DNA from 2 places in the Arthrobacter sp. MDB1-55 genome. Region 1 is predicted to be linked to the other one. Evidence: predicted binding sites of a transcription regulator. Region 1 holds the regulator's gene; the other holds the start of a gene.
The links. Region 1 encodes Rex, which represses fermentation and respiration genes when NADH is low (regulators of the CRP and FNR family bind a similar motif). Its sites were predicted from a motif close to CTTGTGAANNNNTTCACAAG; they were not measured.
Positions count from the first base shown of each region.

Region 2: a site for Rex is predicted at 4,734-4,753, ahead of AC5RU3_RS07725 (queuosine precursor transporter). Genes of this name have one in related genera too.

Region 1 covers NZ_JBNHID010000001.1:219,672-230,861, reverse strand. The annotation lists gene AC5RU3_RS01120 (PLD nuclease N-terminal domain-containing protein) at 1-87, shown strand, start outside; gene ccsB (c-type cytochrome biogenesis protein CcsB) at 165-1,190, opposite strand; gene resB (cytochrome c biogenesis protein ResB) at 1,190-2,878, opposite strand; gene AC5RU3_RS01105 (cytochrome c biogenesis CcdA family protein) at 2,934-3,647, opposite strand; gene AC5RU3_RS01100 (TlpA family protein disulfide reductase) at 3,737-4,309, opposite strand; gene AC5RU3_RS01095 (histidine phosphatase family protein) at 4,393-5,058, opposite strand; gene AC5RU3_RS01090 (YceI family protein) at 5,256-5,807, shown strand; gene AC5RU3_RS01085 (hypothetical protein) at 5,913-6,587, shown strand; gene AC5RU3_RS01080 (redox-sensing transcriptional repressor Rex) at 6,596-7,318, opposite strand; gene AC5RU3_RS01075 (glutaredoxin family protein) at 7,464-7,736, opposite strand; gene AC5RU3_RS01070 (HAD family hydrolase) at 7,869-8,711, shown strand; gene AC5RU3_RS01065 (30S ribosomal protein bS22) at 8,774-8,872, opposite strand; gene AC5RU3_RS01060 (helix-turn-helix domain-containing protein) at 9,068-9,280, opposite strand; gene AC5RU3_RS01055 (3-deoxy-7-phosphoheptulonate synthase) at 9,440-10,513, opposite strand; gene AC5RU3_RS01050 (ArsR/SmtB family transcription factor) at 10,759-11,190, opposite strand, start outside.
Region 2 covers NZ_JBNHID010000002.1:120,072-131,261, reverse strand. The annotation lists gene AC5RU3_RS07750 (ABC transporter ATP-binding protein) at 1-806, shown strand, start outside; gene AC5RU3_RS07745 (ABC transporter substrate-binding protein) at 859-2,058, shown strand; gene AC5RU3_RS07740 (ABC transporter permease) at 2,241-3,170, shown strand; gene AC5RU3_RS07735 (ABC transporter permease) at 3,181-3,984, shown strand; gene AC5RU3_RS07730 (TetR/AcrR family transcriptional regulator) at 4,066-4,725, opposite strand; gene AC5RU3_RS07725 (queuosine precursor transporter) at 4,914-5,618, shown strand; gene AC5RU3_RS07720 (putative endonuclease domain-containing protein) at 5,677-6,219, opposite strand; gene AC5RU3_RS07715 (hypothetical protein) at 6,275-6,610, opposite strand; gene tgt (tRNA guanosine(34) transglycosylase Tgt) at 6,798-8,048, opposite strand; gene AC5RU3_RS07705 (FUSC family protein) at 8,133-9,137, shown strand; gene AC5RU3_RS07700 (SRPBCC domain-containing protein) at 9,134-9,913, opposite strand; gene AC5RU3_RS07695 (DUF6707 family protein) at 9,955-10,803, opposite strand; gene AC5RU3_RS07690 (NUDIX hydrolase family protein) at 10,877-11,190, opposite strand, start outside.

The sequences.
Region 1 (11,190 bases):
AAACGCGAGGCGGAGCGTCGCGCGCGGGAAGCGGACAAGAAGAAGAAGAATGACGAGGGCACAGCCAGCGACGGCAAAACAGCCTAGTCCACCCCACATACACCAAGGACCCCCGTACTGCTTGCGCGGTACGGGGGTCCTTTGTGTTTCAGGGAGGCGGAGTATCAGACTCCGGCGTAGCTGTGCAGGCCGGAGAAGTAGATGTTCACGATCGTGAAGTTGAAGACGATGCACAGGTAGCCGACGATCGAGAGCCAGGCGGCACGCGTGCCCGTCCAGCCGCGGGTGGCACGGGCGTGCAGGTAACCCGCGTAGACCACCCAGATCACGAACGTCCAGACTTCCTTGGTGTCCCAGCCCCAGTAGCGGCCCCAGGCCTTCTCCGCCCAGATGGCTCCGGCCATGAGGGTGAACGTCCACAGCACAAAGGCGATCGCGTTGATGCGGTAGGAGAGATTCTCAAGGCTGAGCGCCGAGGGGACGAGGCGCATGAACGGCATCCGGTCCCCGCCGCCGGCGGCGAGGCGTGCCACGCGGCTGGCCTGCAGGAGTTGCAGTACCGACATCGCGAAGGTGAGGGTGAATAGTGCTGATGCCGCAACGGCCACGGACACGTGGATGATGAGCCAGTAACTCTGCAGTGCGGGCACCAGGTTGGCCACCGGCGTCGGGAAGCCGATGGTGGCTGCGCAGAGCATGACCACCACCAGGCCGATCACAAAAGTGCCGAGGAACCGGAGGTCCTTGCGGGTGAGGACCAGCAGGAAGACGACCGCGACCACCAGCCCGCCGGTGGTGCAGAACTCGTACATGTTGCCCCAGGGCACGCGGCCGGCGGCTACGCCCCGGCTGACCACGGCAACAGCATGGACAGCAGCAGCAAGAACGGTGAGTGCGACGGCGATGCGCGCGGCCGAGCGCTTTTCGCCCTGGTAGTCCATGGCATCATCTGCCGTGGACCCCTGCAGCGCGCCCGCTGACTTGCCGCGCTTACCACCGGCAACCGCGCCGGCGAGCACGAGCTGACGCTCCTCGGCGGTCTCTGCCAGCCCGGCTTCCATCTCGCGGATACGCCGGCTGCTCTTGACGAGGTCCCAGGTGAAGGCCAGGAACGCCGCCGTGTAGGCAAGGGCTGCGAGCAGCATGAACAGCTCGCTGTACTGCCCCAGAGTCTGGTTTATGTTCTGCATCAGTTGTCCTTACCGCTTCCGGGCGCCGACGCCCCCACGTGCGCTGTCTCATTCTCGTCGTGTTCGATGGTGTCCGCCAGCCAGCGTTCCCGCAGCAGCTTCTCGATCGCTGCCCCTTCTCCGGCGAGCCTGTGGTCCTCCCCGCGGGCCAGCAGCCCGTACTCGACCGTGACGCGGCCGTCCGGACCACTGGCCGCCCTTATCCACACGCGCCGGCGGCCGATGAACAGCGACGCGCTGAGCCCCGCCAACGCCAGCGATGAGAACACCAGGGCGCCGAGCTCTGCGGGGTCATGGGTGATGTCCAGAGCGGCGTATCGGCGTAGCCCGTCGAAGGTGATCGAGCCTTTGCCTTCGGGGAGTTCGAAGGTTTCCCCGGCGTCGAGGACAATGCCGCCTGCTTCGCTGTTCCGGCTGTTCAGCTCGGTCAGTGTGTCGGTGTCCAGGACGTACACGTTCTGGGGCTCGCCGTCGTCCAGGCCGAGATCGCCGTAGTAGGAATTCAGGTTCAGCTGCGGCAGGAACGGATCAGGGTCACGCGAGAAGGAAACTCCGTTCTCATCGATGGCCGCTGTGGGCAGGAAGAAGCCGACAAACCCGAGCTGCTCCGGACGAGCGTCCGGTACCTTCAGCACCATCAAGGAGGTGAACAGTCCGTCCTGCGGAATGGACACCACCGGCCCCTGATGGGCGATGTTTCCGTCGCCGTCCCGCACGGTGACCACGGGTGCATAACCATTCCCGACGAGGTAGACGCTGGTGCCTCCGATTGTCAGCGGCTCGTTGACCTTGAGGATCCGTTGTTCCGGCTCGGCGCCGGGAGCAGTTTTTGTGCTCATGGTTGCCGTGAAGTCGATGGGCTGCCCGTAGTGGGTCAGCTGCCGGTCAAACGTCACGTCGAACTTCTCGAGCGTGATCGAGTAGGGGTCGAGGTTGTCCTCGGAGAAGTTGGTGCCCGGGGTGAATGAGTCATAACCCACAAGCGTATTCACGAAGGTCTCGCCTTCAACCACGATCTTCTGACCGCGGTAGCCGAACAGTCCCCCGACCGCCACGGAAACCAGCACGCCGATCAGCGACAGGTGGAAGACAAGGTTTCCCAGTTCCTTCAGGAAGCCGCGCTCGGCACCGACGGAGGGCTGCGAGCCCTGCTCACCGCGCACGTCGACACGGTAGCCACGCTTCTTCAGCAGGGCAGCGGCGTCGACGACGGCGGCATGCGGCGACGTCGGCCGCCCGCCTGCCTGTCCGCCGGACTGGAGATCCGACCCGGACGGCAGGGCGAACGATCCGTGCACCGGCATCCGCGACAGCCTGCTGGGTGTCCGGGGCGGCTTGGACCGCCAGGCACGGCCATGGGCGATGGCCCGCGGGATGACGCAGCCAATCAGGGAGATGAACAGCAACAGGTAGATCGCGGAAAACCAGACGGATGAGTACACGTCGAACAGCTGGAACCAGTCCAGGATGGGTCCGGTCTCCGGATTGTCCCGGATGTACTGGGTGACAACGGCCGGGTTCGCGGGCCGCTGCGGAAAGAGCGATCCGGGTACGGCAGCCACGGCGAGCAGCAGGAGCAGGAAGAGGGCGGTGCGCATGCTGGTCAGCTGCGTCCACATCCAGCGCAGGGTGCCAAGGAACCCAAGAGCGGGGAGCGCGACGTTGTCTCCGCGGTCTTTCGCTGCCATTGAACTGTCCTTAGCTTCTGTCTTCAATTCGGGCTTGGGTTCAGCCATTTTTTACTCAGATCGGTAGCGTGACGCTGCCCAGCCACTGCTGGAGCTCGTTGATCCACAGGTTCCAGACGCCGGACGCCATCAGCACACCAACCAGGATCAGCATGCCGCCGCCCGAGCGCTGCAGGAGCAACCGGTGGCGCCGGAAGAACGCCATGGCGCCCATTCCCCGACGTAGTCCCAGAGCGATCAGCACGAACGGCAGCCCGAGACCCAGGCAGTACACAAAGGTGAGCAGAGCTCCCTTGGCGGCACTGGCGCCGTCGTTCGAGAAAGCGAGCAGCTGTACCGCCGAAAGCGTCGGCCCGATGCACGGCGCCCAGCCGAGTCCGAAGGTGAGGCCGAGAAGCGGCGCTCCCCAGAGCCCGCTCGGGACGCGTGCGTGAAGCTTCTTGTCCTGCTGGAACCATGAGAGTCCGCCCATGAAGACGATACCCAGCAGGATGACGACGACACCGAAAACCCGGATGAGCCACTCCTGGGAGCCTGCCATCCATGCTCCGAGCTGTCCGAACAGCGCGCCGTACGCCATGAACACCAGCGAAAAGCCGACGACGAACAGACCGATACCCGCCACCATCCGCCCGCGCTTCTGATCCTGGAGATCAACGCCCGTGAGTCCGCTGACGTAGCCGAGGTACCCGGGAACCAACGGCAATACGCACGGCGAGACGAAGGAGACCAGGCCGGCCAGCAGCGCTACGGGCAAGGCGAGGAGCATTGAGCCGTTCAGCACCGTGTCGGCGAATGCGTTCCCTGCGGGAGCGAGCGCCAGGAAGCCGCCGGATGAAAGGGCCGAGGTCACAGCCACTACTCGGCCAGCGCGGAATCGATGAGCGCGCTGAGGGTTCCCTTGTCGGCCAGGCCCAGGATGCGCGCGGAAACGCGTCCTTCCTTGTCGAGCACAATCGTTGTCGGCACTGCCTGCGGCGGAACGTAGCTGGTCATGGAGAGCAGGACGCCGCCGTCGGAGTCGTTGAAGCTTGGGTACGGAATGCCGAAATTGCGCTCGAACGCTTCGGCGTTCTTTTGGCCGTCCCGGATGTTCACGCCGTAAAACTGCACGCCCTGGGCCTCATGCTCCTCGTGGAGGGCCACGAGATCAGGAGCCTCCTCACGGCAGGGGGCACAGGCGGCATACCAGAAGTTCAGGACGGTCACAGTGCCGGGCCACTCGGACGACGAGACGGCATCCCCGTTGTACAAGGCACCCTCGATCTGGACTGGCTCGCCCCGGTCAGCCGCTGCGTACTCAGTGACTGAGCCGTCACCGGCGATGTAGTTCTTGTTACTGCCTTCCGCCGCCTGCTGGGCCAGCGGGTCCTGAGCGGCACAGCCGGAGAGGACAACGACGGCAGCAAGCACCGACGCGGCAAGGCGCATCAGCTTGCCGCTCGGCGGGCGGGGGGCAGCTTCAGTTCGAGTCACAACATCTTCCACGAGTTCTACAACGTGTAGTAATTGTATTACGCTCCCGGGATGTTCTTCGCGCGGGGAAGCAGGTCCGCGCATGGTTCCGCGTACCTCACGCCGGTGAGGTGGTCGCCGTCGAAATAAAGGGAGGTCACGGAGCTCAGCGTGCACTTCCGCTGGCGCGGATCGTGCCACAGGCGCCGGTTCTCCGCAGCAAGGCGGGCAACCCAAATGGGCAGCTGGTGACTGACCATGATGGCCTCAGCGTGCTTGCCGTCCGTCGCCTCAAGCGCGGCACGACGTGCGTCATGGACTGCCGACATAACGCGCTCAACCTGAGCACTGTACGGCTCACCCCACGACGGCGTGAAGGGGTTCCGCAAGGACTTCCAGTGACGCGGGTGCCTGATCTGATGCGCAACCTGCGCCATACCCTCGAACCTGTTTTCCGCCTCGATGATGCGTTCGTCAGTCACGATAGTGAGGCCGAGCTCCCTGGCTGTGGGCTCTGCTGTTTCCTGCGCGCGCGTGAGGGGTGAGGCCACGAGATGCACGATGTCGGCGCCGTCGTTCCTGCGCTCTGCGAAGAACCCGGCCACCCGCTCCGCCATCTCGCGGCCGAGCTCAGACAGGTGGAACTCGGGCAGGCGACCGTAGAGGATCCCGTCCGGGTTGTGGACTTCGCCGTGGCGCACGAGGTGGACGATGGCTGTGGGCATGATCTAAGTTTCTCATCCCCTGCCGCAGAGGGCTAAATCGCCCGACGTTGCCCGGCATGACGCGACGGAGGAAAAATATTTGAACATTGAAGCAATCTCTGGAATAAAAGATGCAAATGCATGTTTATTAGAGGTACAGCCCGTACGGCCGACCCGGTCGCACACCATCGAATGCATCACAGATCAGGAGAATCATCATGGCTATCCCCACCGGACTCACCCAGGGCACCTGGAACTTCGACGGCGCGCACAGCGAGGTCGGCTTCACCGTCCGCCACGAAGGCATCAGCAAGGTGCGCGGAAACTTCGACGACGTCGACGCCAGCCTGCAGGTCGGATCCTCGCTCGAGGATTCAAAGATCACTGCGACCATCAAGACCGAGTCCTTCAACTCGAACGACGAGAACCGCGACGCCCACGTGCGCGGCGGTGACTTCTTCGATGTCGAGCAGTTCCCCGAGATGACCTTCGAGTCCAAGCGCGTGGAAGGTGCAGGCGAGACCTACAAGCTCATCGGAGACCTCACCATCCGCGGCATCACCAAGGAGGTTGTCATCGACACCGAGTTCAACGGCGTTGCTGTTGACCCCTTCGGTGCCACCCGCGCCGGGTTCTCCGGCCAGACCGTGATCTCCCGCAAAGAGTTCGGCCTGACCTGGAACGCAGCCCTCGAAGCCGGCGGCGTCCTGGTGGGCGACAAGGTGACCATCAACCTCGATGCCGCCTTCGTAGCGCCTTCAGCCAACTAGACATCTGAGACGTTTCTGGGGCGTGCCGGACCATCCGGTACGCCCCAGCGGTGTTTCTGCCCGAAAACACCTGCCACCGGTGCTTACCGGCGGTACGCTGGGCGCATGAGTACGCCAACAAACGATCCGGACCCTTCAGAACGCGATCCCCGCCGACTTTCGGGCACCGAACCACTGAACCCCGCACAGCCGGGGCCCACCCAAAACTCGGCAGCAGGGCTCTCTCCCGAGCCGCAGAAGCCGTCATCTCCGTACTCCTACCAGGCAGCCCAGCCGGCAGGGTACGCCTATCCCGGCGCGGCCCGTATGCCGGAGGCCGTGCGGCCACCGCTGCCGAAGGAAGTCAACCTCGCTTTCTGGCTGATCATCGCCGCCGGTGTACTGAACTTCGTCAGCACGCTCGTCGGCTCTGGAACCACCGGCGGACCCGCCGCAGCGGCATCCATCGGCATTGGTATTGCGGTGGCGGTGGGCGTGGTGACCACAGGCATTTATGTCCTCCTCGCCATCTTCATCCGTAAGGGTCAGAACTGGGCGCGGATCACCGCGACAGTCCTTGCCGCCATCTCGCTGCTGCTGCTCGTGATGAGCTCGCTGACGCTTGCCGCTCTCCAGGGCAATGCGGAGGTACAGGCGCAACTCGGCGGACAGGACCTGCAGCCGAGCGGATTCGCAATCACGCTGAATATCCTGGTGGTCCTCTTGGGAGTAGCGGGCGTCGTCCTGTGCTGGCTCAAGCCCTCGAACCGCTACTTCAAGCCGCAGCAGATCACGTACTAGAACGCCGGCTACTGCGCGGCGCGGGCGCTGGGTCCCGTCTCGATATCCGGCTCCTGCGCCCGCTGGGCGTGATAGGCGAGGATCTGAAGTTCCGTGGCCATGTCGACCTTCCGCAGCTGCACGTGATCGGGTACCTGCAGCACAACCGGCGCAAAACTCAGGATGCTGGTGATGCCGGCTTTGACCAGCTCGTCACACAGCTTCTGGGCAACACCGGCCGGCACAGCCAGCACAGCCATATTGGCCCGGGTCCGGTGCAGCACCGTAGCAAGTTCCTGGACCGGGCTCACCCGCAGCCACCCGACTTCGGTGCCCACGATCATCTGGTCAGCGTCAATCAGGGCAACAACCTCGAAACCCCGTGACTGGAACCCCGAGTAGCCGGCCAGAGCCCGGCCAAGGTTACCGGCACCGATGATTGCCACCCTCCAGTCCTGGGTGAGACCCAGCGCAGTAGAGATCTGGCTGTTGAGGTACTGCACGTCATACCCCACGCCGCGGGTGCCGTAGGAGCCGAGGTAGGAGAGGTCCTTGCGAAGCATCGGAGAATTCACGCCCGCAGCGTCAGCAAGCTCTTCCGAGGACACACGCTCGATACCCTCGGCAAGCAAGGAATTGAGAGCGCGCAGATAAATCGTGAGCCGGGCCAGCGATGCAGGAGGTATGTGCCTGCCCTGCTGGTCGCCCGCCTGGCCACTCGTCGCCCCCCGGAGCCCGGGGATCTCCGACATGGTCACTGGTTCATCGCTCCATCACTGTTCGCCGGTGGTTCCGCGGTCCGCCTGCCCGCCGGAGGATGACGGCGGGATACTTCAACTTTAGGTCCCGCTTCGGCCCACTCAAAGTTCCGGCGGCTGTGCCCTGCAACGCCCGGCACTAGGCGAGCAACTTTCGCAGGCGAGCCTCGTCTATAGTCCAGAAGTCACGCTGAACGCCGTCGAGCAGAAGGACCGGCACTTCTTCGGAGAACCGCTCCAGCAACTCCGCATGGTCAGCAATCGATTCTTCCCGCCAGCCCACGCCGAAGTCAGCGGCGACGCGCGCCACTGTGTTCCGGGCCTCCTCGCACAGATGGCACTCAGGCCTAGTCACCAGCACAAGGCCGGAGGTCCAGGCCTCATCCGACGGCTGGCTCTGCTCGTTCAGCATCCCCTAAGCGTACTGGCCCCGGGCAAGGCATCCGTTGGAGCGAGGATCAGGTCTTCGTTCCGGAGGTCACAGGTGCAGCACGGTGGGCGTGCGCAGACGCAACCAGCGTCCAGCAGTGATTAGACTCGTGCTATGTCCGCTGCCAGCCTCCGACCCGCCGTAGAGCCGGGGTCATCCTCGGAGGCCGTGCCCGCAGAAGCGGCACCGCTGGGCGGACCGGCTGGAGAAGCAGCCTTCTTCGACGTCGACAACACCATGATGCGTGGGGCAAGCCTCTTTCATGTGGCCCGCAAGATGTACCAGCGGAAGGCTTTCACTCTCCGTTTCGCCGCCGGTCTGGCATGGAAGCAGCTGCGTTTCGTCATGCGGGGCGAAAACATGACTGACATCCACGCAGTGCGGGACGCGGCTCTGGCCTTCGCCATCGGCATCGCCCATGAGGACATCCTGGCCCTCGGCGAAGAGGTCTATGACGAGATGATCGCCTCGAAGATCTGGCCGGGCGCCCGCGCTCTCGCCGAGCAGCACCTCCGGAACGGGCGCCGCGTCTGGCTGGTCAGCGGCACGCCGGTCGAAGTGGCGAGCGTCATCGCGAACCGCCTGGGGCTGACGGGAGCACTCGGCACCGTCGGTGAAGTGTCGGAGGGCCTGTACACGGGCAAACTGGTGGGCGAGTTCCTTCACGGCCCCGCGAAAGCCATAGCCGTCCGTGAGCTTGCCGGTAATGAGGGACTGGACCTCGCGCGCTGCTGGGCGTACAGCGATTCCTATAACGACATCCCGCTACTCAGCATGGTGGGCCATCCGGTTGCCATCAATCCGGATCGCCGGCTCCGTAAACATGCCCGGGACTCGAATTGGCCCATCTACGACTTCAGGAGCGGGCGCCGGGCAGCCACGCTTGGACTCAAAGCAGCAACAGGAGCGGGCGCCGTCTATGGCCTCTGGCGCGGCTTCACCCGGATGAGGGGCTAGCCCTTAAGCGCAAAACCGGCCCGCCTGGAGAGGCGGACCGGCTGCGATGCTGCTTCTTGCTGCTACTTCTTGTTGCGGCGCTGGTGGCGGGTCTTGCGAAGCAGTTTGCGGTGCTTCTTCTTCGCCATCCGCTTGCGGCGCTTCTTGATTACTGAACCCATAGAGTCCTCACAAACTATTCATTCCGGTTCCGGACAACCTCTACCGCATCAACTGCGGCAGGGACGCTCGAATCTGACAAAACGCACATCACGACGACGTACGTCGAGCGGCCGAACAAACGGCCGCCTACGCAAAACGCTTCTTAACAGAGTACCCGCTTCAACCGGCCTTCCTGACCGGCCGGTACCGATGGCCTAGCCAGTACCCGACTCCCCCTCTACCGAAGCGGAACGCAGGTACTGCTGCACGGCCGATTCCGGCACCCGGTATGAGCGCCCGAACTGAACCGCCGGCATCTCACCCGAGTGCACCAGCCGATATACGGTCATTTTCGACACCCGCATCAGCGCGGCGACCTCCGCAACGGTCAGGAAGCGCACGTCGGAGAAGTTGCTTCCGCTCGTCATCTCACCACTGTCCTTTTCTCTGGAGCCAACCCTGAGATTGGCGCCCCCGCATTGGGAGTATCGCCGGACGGCGTGTCGCCTTGAGACCTGAGGATTATCCGTCTAGGGAGATACTCTAGTGGTTCATGTGACCAAAGTGAAAGCGCGTGACGGTCACGATCAGCTCTCTGCGCGACGGCGGCGAACGCCCCGAGCGAGATCCCCCAGGACGGATGCGGTGGTGCCCCATCCCATGCACGCGTCCGTGACGCTTTGGCCGTACACAAGGTCGCCTCTATTCGTCACGTCCAGCTTCTGCGCTCCCTCAACGAGGAAACTTTCGAGCATCACTCCGGCAATCCGGTCCGATACCGCTACCGCATCCGCCAGTTCGCGCGCCACCTCCGCCTGCCGTCGGTGATCCTTTCCACTGTTGGCGTGGCTGGCATCGACGATCAGCCGTTCGTTCAACCCGGCAGCCGCCAATCGGCTCGAGGCGCTTGCCACGCTGTCGGAACCGTAATTGGGGCCATCCGATCCCCCGCGCAGAATCAGGTGGGTGTCAGGATTTCCGGTGGTGGAGACAAGGGCGGCCCGCCCGTCGTCGTCCACGCCCAGGAAGGCCTGCGGTACGCCGGCTGCGGCGCAGGCATCGAGGGCGACGCTGATGCCGCCGTCAGTCCCGTTCTTGAATCCCACAGGCATGGACAACCCTGAAGAGAGCTGGCGGTGAATCTGACTCTCCGTGGTGCGTGCCCCGATCGCTCCCCAGCTGACCAGGTCCGCAATGTACTGCGGGCTGATCGGCTCAAGGAACTCCGTGCCGACCGGGAGCCCTAGTTGGGCGACGTCGCCCAGGAACTGTCGCGCGGTGCGCAGACCGGCCGCGATGTCGTGACTGCCGTCCAGATGCGGATCATTGATGAGCCCCTTCCAGCCCACTGTGGTGCGCGGCTTCTCGAAGTAGGCCCTCATGACGACCAGCAGGTTCTGCCGGTGCAGCTGCGCGGCGTCAGCAAGCAGTCGCGCGTACTCAAGGCCGGCGGCGGGGTCGTGGATGGAGCACGGGCCAACGATGACGAGGAGGCGGTCATCTACTCCGTTGAGGACGGCCCTGATTTCTTCCCGGGACCGGCGCACATTTTCGATGACTGCATCAGTGCCCGGCAGGTCCGCGATCAGCGAAGCGGGCGTGGGCAGCGCTTCAATCCCGCGGACGTTCAGGTTGGAGGATGGTGTGGCGAGGGTTTTCATGGGTCCCGGCTTTCGAAGATGGTCTTCGGCGGGACTGTCCTGCAGAACCCGCCGTAGAAACGACGAAGGGCAGGAACGGATCCTGCCCTGTTGGCTCTGAAGGTGTTGGTCAGCGTATTAGGCCGCGGGCTCCTCCAGAGCCAACGCAAAATACGCATACCAACGGGTTGTCATGGGAATGAGACTAGCGGTCTGCGCACGAATTGCAAACACGGGGCAGAATTGTGACCGTGCGCGACTACTGACTACTCCTTGCGGCGCCGGAGTTTCGGGAACTGGGAGAGCAGATCGGCTGCGCGTTCGGCCGCCCTACCCACTGTTCGCCCGAACGGCTGCGCCCCGTCGGAGGCGAGCCCGGACGCCACGGGAAGGAGTTCCCCGATGTCGGGCTCCACGACGGCTGGAGCAAGCGCGGGGCTTACCTGGGGCGCCTGCAACTGAAACTCGGAGAGCCAGGAGACGACAGCCTGGAGCGGTTCCGGGTCAAGCGAGTAGAAGCGCTTTTGCCCCTGGGCCCGCATGGTTACAAGGCCCGCTTCCCGCAGAACTTTAAGGTGTTTCGAAACAGTGGGCTGGCTGACCTCGAGCTCCAGCACCAACTCGCCCACCGCTTTGTCCCCATTCCGCAGCGATGTAAGAATCTGGCGGCGGGTGGCTTCGGCGATGACGGCGAACAC
Region 2 (11,190 bases), on a different contig from region 1:
GCAAAGCGCCATTCGAGCGCAATGTGAACACCGTCTTTCAGGACTACGCGCTCTTTCCGCACCTGACCGTTGCCCAGAACGTGGAGTACGGTCTGAAGCTTCGCAAGACCCCACGGGCCGAGCGGCGGAGGCTGGTCACCGAGGCGCTTGAAATGATCCGGCTGCCCCAGGTGGCGGACAGGCTGCCCTCTCAGCTGTCGGGAGGGCAGCGTCAGCGGGTGGCTCTGGCTCGGGCGCTTGTCCTTCGTCCACAGGTGTTGTTGCTGGATGAACCGCTCGGTGCTCTCGACAAACAACTCCGTGAACAGATGCAGGTTGAGTTGAAGCAGATCCAGCGAAGCGTTGGCATCACCTTCGTCTTTGTCACCCACGACCAAGAAGAAGCGCTTACGCTGTCCGATCGGGTCGCCGTCTTCAATGACGGCATCGTCGAGCAGGTTGGATCCCCTGAAGACCTCTACGAACGGCCACGCAGCCGCTTTGTTGCATCCTTCCTGGGAAGCACCAACCTCGTCGAGGGTGAACTTGCCCGTCAGCTCACAGGGTCTCCAGCACTACTGAGCATCAGGCCCGAGCACATCCATATCCGACCTCTCGATGGCGCGCCAGTCGGGGACGACGTCTCCACTGTCGAAGCGGTGATCGAGGAGATCGTCTACACCGGACCCACCACACGATTTGTTGCACGGACCGACGCAGGGCAGACCCTCATTGTTCAGGAGCAGAACGATTCCCGCGCTTCGGGCGTCCACCGTGGAGACCGGGTCCGTCTTCAGTGGTCGTCCCGCTTCAACTACGCCGTCTAGACCTACACACAATCCGCAGTAACCCCGGTATCACCAAGGAAGGTACACCCCCATGAGAATTACCAAAGCCTTGCCCCTTGCGGCACTTGCCTCTCTCTCGCTGGTCCTCGCCGGTTGCGGCGGTTCAGCCCCTGCAACCTCGAGCGGGGGCGGCATCCAGGTCCCCGATATTCCAGCGGCGACTGAGGTGGGGGAGTCCGAGGGGGAGGTCAACATCGTCGCCTGGGCGGGTTTCGTTGAAGACGGCTCCACCAACCCCGACGCTGACTGGGTCACCGAGTTCGAGGAGCAGACGGGCTGCACGGTCAACCGCAAGGTCGGCGCCACCAGTGATGAGATGGTGCAACTGATGCGTACAGGCGAATACGACCTCGTCTCCGCTTCGGGCGATGCCTCCCTGCGGTTGATTGCAGGTGGCGATGTTGCCCCCATCAACACCGATCTGATCCCCAACTTCGGGAATATCGTTGATGGACTGAAGGGCCAGATTTACGACACGCTCAACGGCAAGAGCTATGGGGTCCCGATCGGGCGCGGCGCAAACGTCTTGATGTACAACACGGAAGCTGTGCCGGAGGCACCGGATTCGTGGGAAGCGACCTGGGACCCGAACAGCGAATACGCAGGTGAGGTGATGGCGTACGACTCCCCGATTTTCATCGCCGACGCGGCCGTCTACCTGATGGCTACACAGCCCGAGCTGGGAATCGAGAACCCCTACGCATTGGACCAGGACCAGTTGGCCGCAGCGGTCGAACTGCTGAAGGAGCAGAACGGAATCGCCGGCGAGTACTGGAATGACGCATTGAAGGCGGCCTCGTCCATTTCCTCCGGCACAGCTTCGCTGGGCACCGGATGGCAGGTGGTTGTGAACATCGCGCAGGCCGACGGCGGGAACGTCGAATCAGTGCTGCCGAAGGAAGGTGCCACAGGCTGGTCGGACACCTGGATGCTGTCCGCGAAGTCGAAGAACCCGAATTGCGCCTATCAGTGGATGGACTGGGCTTCCAGCGCCGAGGTGAACGCCAAGATCGCCCAGAACTTCGGCATGGCTCCAGCCAACGCTCTGGCGTGCGAGGGTTCCAAGGAAAACGAGGAGCACTGCGCTACGTTCCACGCCACTGACGAGGATTACTACAAGCAGGTCTGGATGTGGACCACTCCCGTAGAGCAGTGCGTCGACGGCCGCACCGACGTCACCTGCACCAACTACCAGGAATGGACCAAGGCGTGGACTGAGGTCAAGGGCTAAGGCCTCAAGCCCACTGCCTGTGTTCCACCAGGGAGGGGTACGGCGCGCGGCGGCTGCCGCCGTCGTACCCCTGCCGTGGAGGCACTGCAGCTCGACGCGGCAATCGCCAGCGTCATTCACCGCTTCGAACAAGCTCAGCACCCCTGAAGGAGGAACGACGGGCACGCCCGCCGGACATCGCCATGGCAGTACCAACCCTTGAGCCGGAAACCATACCCGGCAGCGGCCCTGAACCCGGCGGAAAACCCAGCGGGCGAGGTGATGGGATCTCCCGGCTCCTTCACGCCCGGCCCAAACTCAGGCTTACTGCGTTCCTTGCCCTGCCTCTCGCGTGGCTCGGCGTGCTCTATATCGGATCGTTGATCCTCCTGTTCATCACCGCCTTTTGGACCACCGACACATTCACATCGAAAGTGATTCCGGCTTTCACGCTCGAGAACTTCGTTGAGATTGTCACGGTGCCGGCGTACCAGTTGACTGCGCTGAGGACCGTCGGGATTGCACTCGCCGTAACCGTGCTTTGCGCCCTGCTGGCGCTGCCGCTTGGTCTCTACATGGCGAAAGTGGCATCACCGAGGATGCGCGCTGTCCTGGCAATCGGCATCACCTTGCCGCTCTGGGCGGGCTACCTGGTGAAAGTGTTCTCGTGGCGCATCACCTTCATGAACGGCGGTCCGCTCGACTGGGTATTGGCCCCCCTTGGCATCACGGGACCGGGATACGGTACTGCTGCTCTGGTGGTGACTCTGGCCTACCTCTGGTTCCCCTACATGGCCGTACCGGTTTATTCAGCATTCCGTCAGATCCCGGACAACCTGTTCGACGCTTCGTCCGACCTGGGCGCAAAAGGATGGGCGACTGTGCGAACGGTAGCCCTCCCGCTTCTGAAGCCCGCGTTCATTGCCGGCTCTATCTTCACGTTCTCGCTGAGCCTGGGTGACTATATCGCCGCCCAGTTCGTCGGTGGAAAGACCCAGGTGATCGGCACTGTCATTGCGTCCAACATCAACCTGAACCCGCCGCTCGCTGCCGCGTTCGGCACAGTACCCATTGTGGTGGTTGTCCTGTACCTCTTCCTGGCCCGCAAGTCCGGCGCCCTCAAGCAGCTCTAGGAGCCGATTCATGAGACTCTCATCCTCCGCCAAGGTCACCTTGCGGATCTTCGCCGGTCTGGTCATGGCTGCCATCTACCTGCCGTTGATGCTGGTGGTCCTCAACTCTTTCAACGCAACCACCTCCGGAGCTTTCCCCATCACGGAGTTCACCACCGACTGGTGGAGTGCCGCCTTCCAGAATGAGGGCGTGCGTGAAGCTCTCTGGACCTCCCTGCGGGTAGCAGCAGCGGCAACGGTGATCGCGCTGGTATTGGGAACGATGATTGCCTTTGCGCTTTCCCGCTACGAGTTCTTCGGCAAGAACACCGTCAACCTGCTGGTGGTCCTGCCGATTGCACTGCCCGGCATCGTGACGGGCGTGGCGTTGAACAACACCTTCAAGACAGTGCTGGAACCGCTCGGGATAGGTCTTGGCCTGTTTTCCGTCATTGTGGGTCACGCGACGTTCTGCATCGTGATGGTGTTCAATAACGTGCAGGCACGGCTCGGCCGGATCAACAGGGGCCTCGAAGAAGCCGCCATGGATATGGGCGCCAACACCGTCAAAACCTTCTTCAGCGTGACCTTCCCCAGCTTTCGTTCGGCCTTTGTGGCGGGAGGCCTGCTCGCCTTCGCGCTCAGCTTCGATGAGATCGTCGTGACGACCTTCACGGCGCCGCCGGGTACAGAGACGCTACCCATCTGGATCTTCAACAACATGGCCCGCCCGAATCAGGCTCCCGTGGTCAACGTGATCGCGGCCGTGTTGATCCTTGTCTCAATGATTCCGGTATACCTCAGCCAGCGCCTGACCGGCGACGACAAGAAATAGGCGTCGGGCTGAACGTACCCCAGTGAGTGTCGCCGGTGCCGCTGGGGCGCGCAGCCGGCCGCGCGCCGTCGTCGTGCTGGTTTACTGCTTTGTGTTCTTGATGAGCTGCACGACGTCGTCGACAATCTTCCGCACAACCGGCAAGCGGGACAGGATGACGAGCTTGGCGATCAACGGGGCGGCGTTGTCGATCAGACGGCGTGTGCGACGTTGGCCGGGGGAGCGGTCGTAGACCCAGAAAAGGGTGACGCCCATATAGACGAGCCAGAGGAGTTCGGGCAGGTCCGCGCGGATGGCAAGCGGAGGCTGCGGCCGGGCGGTATTGACCGCCTGGTTGAAGAGGGCAATGGACTTGGCCCGGGCTACGGAGGAATCGTCGCTGAAGGGACCCAGGTTCGACGACGGCTGGATGGCCACGCCGATGAAGTTGAACCCGAAGTCGTGGTACGGACCCATGACGTCGATTCCGCTCTGCAGGATGGCGCGCAGGTGCTCGCCCAGGTTTTGCCCATCCCGCAGGAGCGGCAGGGACCTGGCACGATGCTCGTCCTGCAGGGAATGGTACAGAGCCTGCACCAGATCGTCTTTGGATGAGAAGTAGTAGTAGGCGTTACCCGTCGAGACGCCCGCTTCCGCGGCGATCGCACGCATGGTGGTCTTGTCGTAGCCCTGCTCCCTGAAGAGCCGCAGCGCTGTGGCTACGAGCCGCTCCCTCGTGGCTTCGCTCTTCTTCTGCTGCACGGGTCTCCTTCTTGAACACGTTCAAAAGAGTCTAATCGAATTGAACGCGTTCAATTTCCGGCCCTTGTATCTGTAGTTCAGGGAGCCGGGGAGCATGGGACAATTGATGGCGCCCCGGGGCAGCCGGGTGACAGTGCTAATACAGCGGGCCGTTCAGGCTGCGCGAACCACTTCCAGAATGCGAACCTATGACTCAACTGCAGCAACATGCCCGCGCTCGTTACGCGACCCCAGGCAGCCCCATTTTCTCGATCATGCTGGCGGTGCTATCCGTCATCGTCATCCTTTCCAACATCGGCGCCTCGAAGGGCGTGGTGATCGGGCCGGTCGCCGGCGACTTCAGCATCATCACGGACGGCGGATTCTTCCTCTTCCCGCTCGCTTACATCCTCGGCGACGTCATCAGCGAGGTGTACGGCTTCAAGGCTGCGCGCCTCGGGATCATTGTCACGTTCGTACTGTCGGCGTTCGCTTCCCTTGCCTATGCGGTCATCATCGCGCTCCCGGGATTCGACGACGACTTCGGTCTGGTGAAACAGGAGGCGCTGGAGCTTGCACTCGGCCCGGTTCCGTTGATTGTGCTCGCGTCGCTGCTGGGCTTCCTGGTGGGGCAGACCCTGAACTCGTGGGTGCTGGTGCGCATGAAAGCCCGCTTCGGGGAACGCAGCGTGGTGGCGCGACTGCTGGCGTCGACGGGCGTCGGTGAGTTTGCCGACACACTTATCTTCTGCGCCATCGCCGCCTCGGTCATCGGCATCACGGACTTCCCGACGTTCCTGAATTACCTCTTTTTCGGCTTCCTCTACAAAACGCTGGTGGAGGTACTCCTGCTACCCGTGACCACTGCGGCGATTCGCTGGGTGAAGCGCCGGGAGCCGAGTTACGCCGCCTAACATTCGCAGAAGTGCCGATCCCGCGCAGGATCGTGGGACCTTTCCTACGATCCTGTGCTTAAGCGGCACTTCTGGTGCGCTTCCACCACACCTTCCGGATGCGCGCGCGGGTTGCCTCGGTGAAGAGATCGGACCATTCCAACCGGATGAAGATCCAGCCTTCCTCCATCAGGGCCTTCTCTCGACGGCGTTCCTGAAACAGCACGTCGGGAGTAGGAGCGTAATCGAAGTACTTGGTTTTGCCGTCAAACTCAAGGGCGATCTTTTGTTCGAGCCACGCAAAATCGAGCCTGTGCTCACCTACCCGGGTGCGCACTACCACTTGCTGCTCCGGCATGGGTAAGGGCATCCCGGCAAGCAGATGGCAGGTGAGAGTCTCACCTGGGGACTCTGATAGCGGGCTACCGTTCTCTATAACCTTTCGGGCAACCTGCACGCCTTTGAAGCCCTTCTGGCGCTGCGCAACGTCATGCAGATCGGCTCGCTTCACACCGAGGCGAAGTGCATGGTCTGTGATGATGAGCCCCTGCCGGTAGGAGAGAATCCGGGCACAATCCACAACCGTACGCGCGAGTGAAGTGACACGCAGTCCGTCCACCATGTCGAGGTCCCGGGGTAACAGGGGCGCTCGGTGTCGGACCACATCGCCAATGTGCTCACGGGATGAGCCGGCGTCGGGTGATATGGACTTGCGCGTCCGCACGCCACAGGCTGAGACCGTGAATCCGCGCTGCAGAGGTGTGGCTGTAGGTGGCTGTTCGTAAAGCGCGACTTGCATGATCATGCGCCGTGATTCTGAAGCGCGCTTTCTGTGTTTCGCTCAGCGAGTTCCAGTACCGGGCCGCAACGAAAGCATTGACCTGGATGCGGGTGAGAACGCCGTCTTCTATGAGTTTCGGGATGCGCCGACGGGAAACGCCCATCTCCTCCAGCTCACCGGTACGCCAGCAATTCGTGGACGCTTGCAGCCAGGAGTAGGCGTCTACTGTCATGGCAACAGCCTGACGGCTGACGGCGAGAGGCGGGGACGCCGTCGTCGTTATGTGGAAAAACTGGCGCTCCCTGGAGACAAAGGCGCCGGTTGCGTGCAGGATCGCACGAACTTCACCGCCTCCGTGCACAAAACCGGCACTTCTGCGAGGGGGCGGGTTGGGCGTTTGCCGGGGGGTGGGGGCCAGCCTACCGGGACGCGGCGTAGTACCGCCCCAGCACCTCCGCCTTCAGATCGAAGTAGGTCCCGTCCTCGATAGCGGCTCGGGCGTCGTCGACCATGCGGATGACGAACCGCTCGTTGTGGATCGAGATCAGCGTTGCCGAGACCATTTCCTTCGCCTTGAAGAGGTGGTGAATGTACGCGCGGGTGTAGTGCGTGCAGGTGTAGCAATCACACCCCTCCATCAGGGGGGTGAAGTCACGCTTGAACCGGGCATTGGACAGGTTCCACCGGCCGTCGGGCGTATAGAACGCGGAGTTGCGGGCAACGCGGGTGGGGGAGACGCAGTCAAAAGTATCGGCCCCATTCTCGATACCGGTGAACAGGTCATCGGGTTCCGAGATGCCCAGGAGGTGTCGCGGCTTGTCTTCGGGCAGCTCGTCGGCGCACCACCCAAGAATCGTCCCTAGATTCTCCTTCTCCAGGGCACCGCCGACGCCGAACCCGTCGAAGTTCATCTCCCCTAGGTCACGGGAGGCCTTGCGCCGCAGGTCCTCATACTGGGCGCCCTGAATGACACCGAACAGCGCCTGGTACGGCTTGTCGGCGCGTTCGACGGTTAGCCGCTCATGCTCACGGATGCACCGCTCCGCCCACAACCGCGTGCGCTCCAGCGATTCCTCCTGGTAACCCCGGGAGTTCATCAGGGTGGTCAGCTCATCGAACGCGAACATGACGTCTGCTCCGAGCTGGTGCTGGACCTGCATCGAAATCTCGGGGGTGAACCGGTGGCGGTCGCCGTTGAGGTGGGAGACGAACCACACGCCGTCGTCGTCTATGTGAGCCAGGCGCTCCTTGCCCACTGCAACGCGGTCGTCGTCACCGGCGTTTTCGGATGCGGCAGCCGAGTTCATCGTGATGACCTTCTTGAACCCGGACCCGAGGCTCATCACCTGGAAGCCGCCCGAATCCGTGAAGGTCGGCCCGTCCCAGTTCATGAACCTCCCCAGACCGCCTGCCTCGTCGAGGATGTCAGCTCCGGGTTGCAGGTAGAGGTGGTAGGCGTTGGCCAGCAGCGCCTGCGCGCCGGCTTCCTTCATAGACTCGGGCAGCACCGCCTTGACCGTGGCCTTGGTTCCGACGGCGATGAACGCGGGCGTCTGGATCTCGCCATGCGGAGTGGAGATGGTCCCGGTCCGCCCGTGCAGGCCCTCACCGGCCTGGGTGGTTTCACTGAGGCGTTTACCGATGGAGAACGAAAAGTCTGTTTGTGGCACCCGCCCATCTTCTCAGCAATCGGTGGGGAGCTCCCGACGGATAGTCTGGAGTGCGGAGCAGGCGACCGAAAGGAACAAAAGTTCGTGCATGCGGTGACCGCATACTTCCGGGTGGGACCGGCCCAGAACGACCACCTCCCGGCCCTCCGGGTAGCCCTCGGTGTTGCTGTTCCGCTCGTCGTTCTCCTCCTCATCGACCGCATCGACCTTGCCGCTTTTGCCGTCTTTGGCGCATTCACCGGGATCTTCGGCCGCGGAGATCCTCACGGCATCAGGCTTCAGCACCAGAGCGGCGCCGGCGTGCTCCTCCTCACCGCGATCACTGCAGGCGTCCTGGTCGCAAAGTACGACGCCGGTCCCTGGGCTGTGGTTATTGGTTCAGTCCTGGTGGGAGGACTGGGTTCTTTGGCGGCGGACCGGTGGGTGCTGCGGCCTCCCGGTCCCTTCTTCCCGGTCTTTGCCTTCGCCGGCTCAGCGTCCATCCCGAGCACCGCAACGATCCCCGAAGCGGTTGTCACTGCCGTCCTGAGCATCCTGTTGTCGTTGGCGATCGGCACCGCCGGTTGGCTCCTGCCCGGCGGCAGATCCGGATGGCCGGGACGCCGTTTCCGCCCGCGGTCGCCGTCCGGGCACCTGAGCGCCAACGCCGTCCGGTACGCTCTCGCCGCCGGTGTCGCCGGAGGCATAGCCACCCTGCTCGGCATCGGCCACAACTACTGGGCGATCCTGTCCGCCATTGTGCCGCTTGCCGCAGCGACCCGATCCACCCGTCTTCGGCGCGCGTTTGACCGGGTCTCGGGGACGGTGGGCGGCCTCGGTGTGACGGCTGTTCTACTCGCCGTGCCGCTCGTGCCGTGGCAACTGGTGCTTGTGCTGATCGTGCTGCAGTTCCTGACCGAGATGTTCGTGATCCGCCACTACAGCCTTGCGCTGGTCTTCATCACACCCTTGGCGCTGCTCATGAGTGAACTCGCTGCGCCGGTGGGTGACACGGGAAGTCTCCTCGCCGACCGGCTTGTGGAAACCGTGATCGGCGCGGCGGTGGGCGTGGTCGTCGTTCTGGTGATTCGCGATCCGCAGAAGGTCTAGTCCACCTTCGAGGTCTCCAGCGGGCCGGAGGACGGGTAGTGCTGCTGACGGAAGGAATCCCAGCTCTCCCAGGCCGAGTGCAGCGCGTGGGCTCCGAGGCCGTAAGTGGAAATCACGGCGAGACTGGATCGGCGTTCCAGCGACGGAGCGTCGGCCACGATCACCAGACCCTCGCCGTGATCCGCGTAGCCGGACACGGTCAGCCCGAGCTGATGATCGGTACGGAACCAGACCGAACCGGTCAGCTCGTGGCTGTTGGGGAGGTTGAGGGAATAGGAGTCGCCGGGTTGCTGCAGCTGCTCTGCGTTCAACTTCTCGATGATCGACTCACCGTCAGCAGGTTCGCCCGAGAAGAAGGCGGTGCGTCGGGTGCCCGAGGGGTGGCGTTCCAGGGCGAACCGCAGTTGCTGCAGGAACGTGATCCAGCCCTCGGTGATCTCGTCGGGTTCGGCCTCGACCCGTTCAATCGTGACCTCGACGCCGTCGCGCGCGGGTTTGATCCGGAAGGTGTCACCGCCGTCGACCGTCAGGGAAGTATGGTCCGGCCCCTCGACCACCGACGGCGCAAAGTAGATGGATCGGATTTCCTCATCCAGGGTATCGGCGTCCCACCCGTGCCATTGGCGCAGGAGCCGCGGCTCGCGGAGCATGAGCCAGACCTGACGGCCGTCCGCATTGATGTGCACGCTGAGCGGGTTAGCCCCCGCCGCCGGGGCGCCGCTGCCCGGATGCTGTTCGGTGCTGGACTGGGTGAGGGAGCCTGCCGAGTCGCTCATGCGCGACACTCTACTCCCGCAGCATCACCCTCACCAGCGGTTCACAGTTTGGCGGCGAGGGCCCTGATCGAGAGCAGTTCGTGGGCGATACGCCGGTCCAGCGCCTCAGCGCTCAACGTCTCAGATCCGCCGTGCGCCCGGAGGTACAGCAGCACCGATAGCCGCAGGCCTCGCCAGTCTTTCTCGGCCGCCGGATCATTCGCCGACCGCGCGATCTCCCGGTCGTACAGGTTCGGCTCGTTGAGCTGCCGCTGCCGCACCGCCGCCGCGAGCTTTGCCTTCAGCGGGTCGGTCTCTGCGTCGTCGGCGGTACGCAGTGCGGTGGAGTAGCCGGCGGCGCGGGAGGCATCGCCGTCGTTCTGGGTGAGGTGCGCTGCGAGCGCGAGGCAGCCTTCGATCAGGTTCCAGCGGCCGAAGTTGCCGTCGAACGGCTGGTCCGTCAGCACGTCGCAAACCTTCAGCGCGCTCACAGGATCCGACAGGTCTACGTAGAGGGTCATCGCGAGGTCGCGGATGTCCTGCAGGTTGCTGCCGGATTTGAAGTTGACTCCGCGTGTCAGCCGTTCAGCGAGTTCCTGGACACGCGGGCTCTCGGCATGGATCGCAGCAACATGGGCGACCAGTGCCTCCGGCGACCCCTCGTCCGTGACGATCTGCGCGAGTTCCTCGGGCGCCTCAACCTGCACTGTGGAGCCCGTGGCTATCCGCACCTTCTCCCCGGATTCGAGGATGGCCACCACCACTGCCGGGACACCGAAATCATCAAGCTCGACGGCGGTGTCCACCACTTCGCTGGTGCGCTCGCCTCCCGGCAGCAGGAGCTTGCGGCCGGCGGTCACTGCCTCGGCGGCAAGCGGCTGAATCCGCGCGTCCACGTCGCTGTCGATCATCGGAAGGTCCCACCTCGCTGCACCTGTTGCTCCCGACCCCGAAAGGAGCCGGTCTCTAAAGAACGGTAACGCCTTAGCGGCCCCAACCGGCGTAGGCGAGCGCCTGACGCAGCAGGCTGTCGCGGCCACCGGAGAATTCCGCGCTCACCGTAGGGCTCAGAGCTTCTTCGGGTGTAAGCCAGGTGAGTTCGAGGGCGTCCTGCCGCGGGTTGCACTCCCCGGTGACGGGGATCAGATAGGCCAGCGCGACGGCGTGCTGGCGGTCATCGGTCAGGCCGGTTTCGGAGGGCGAGGGGAAGTACTCGGCAATGGTGAAGGGCACGGGACACGGGGGCAGCTGGGGCAGGGCGAAGGGCCCCAAGTCCTTCTCGAGGTGCCGGAGGAGGG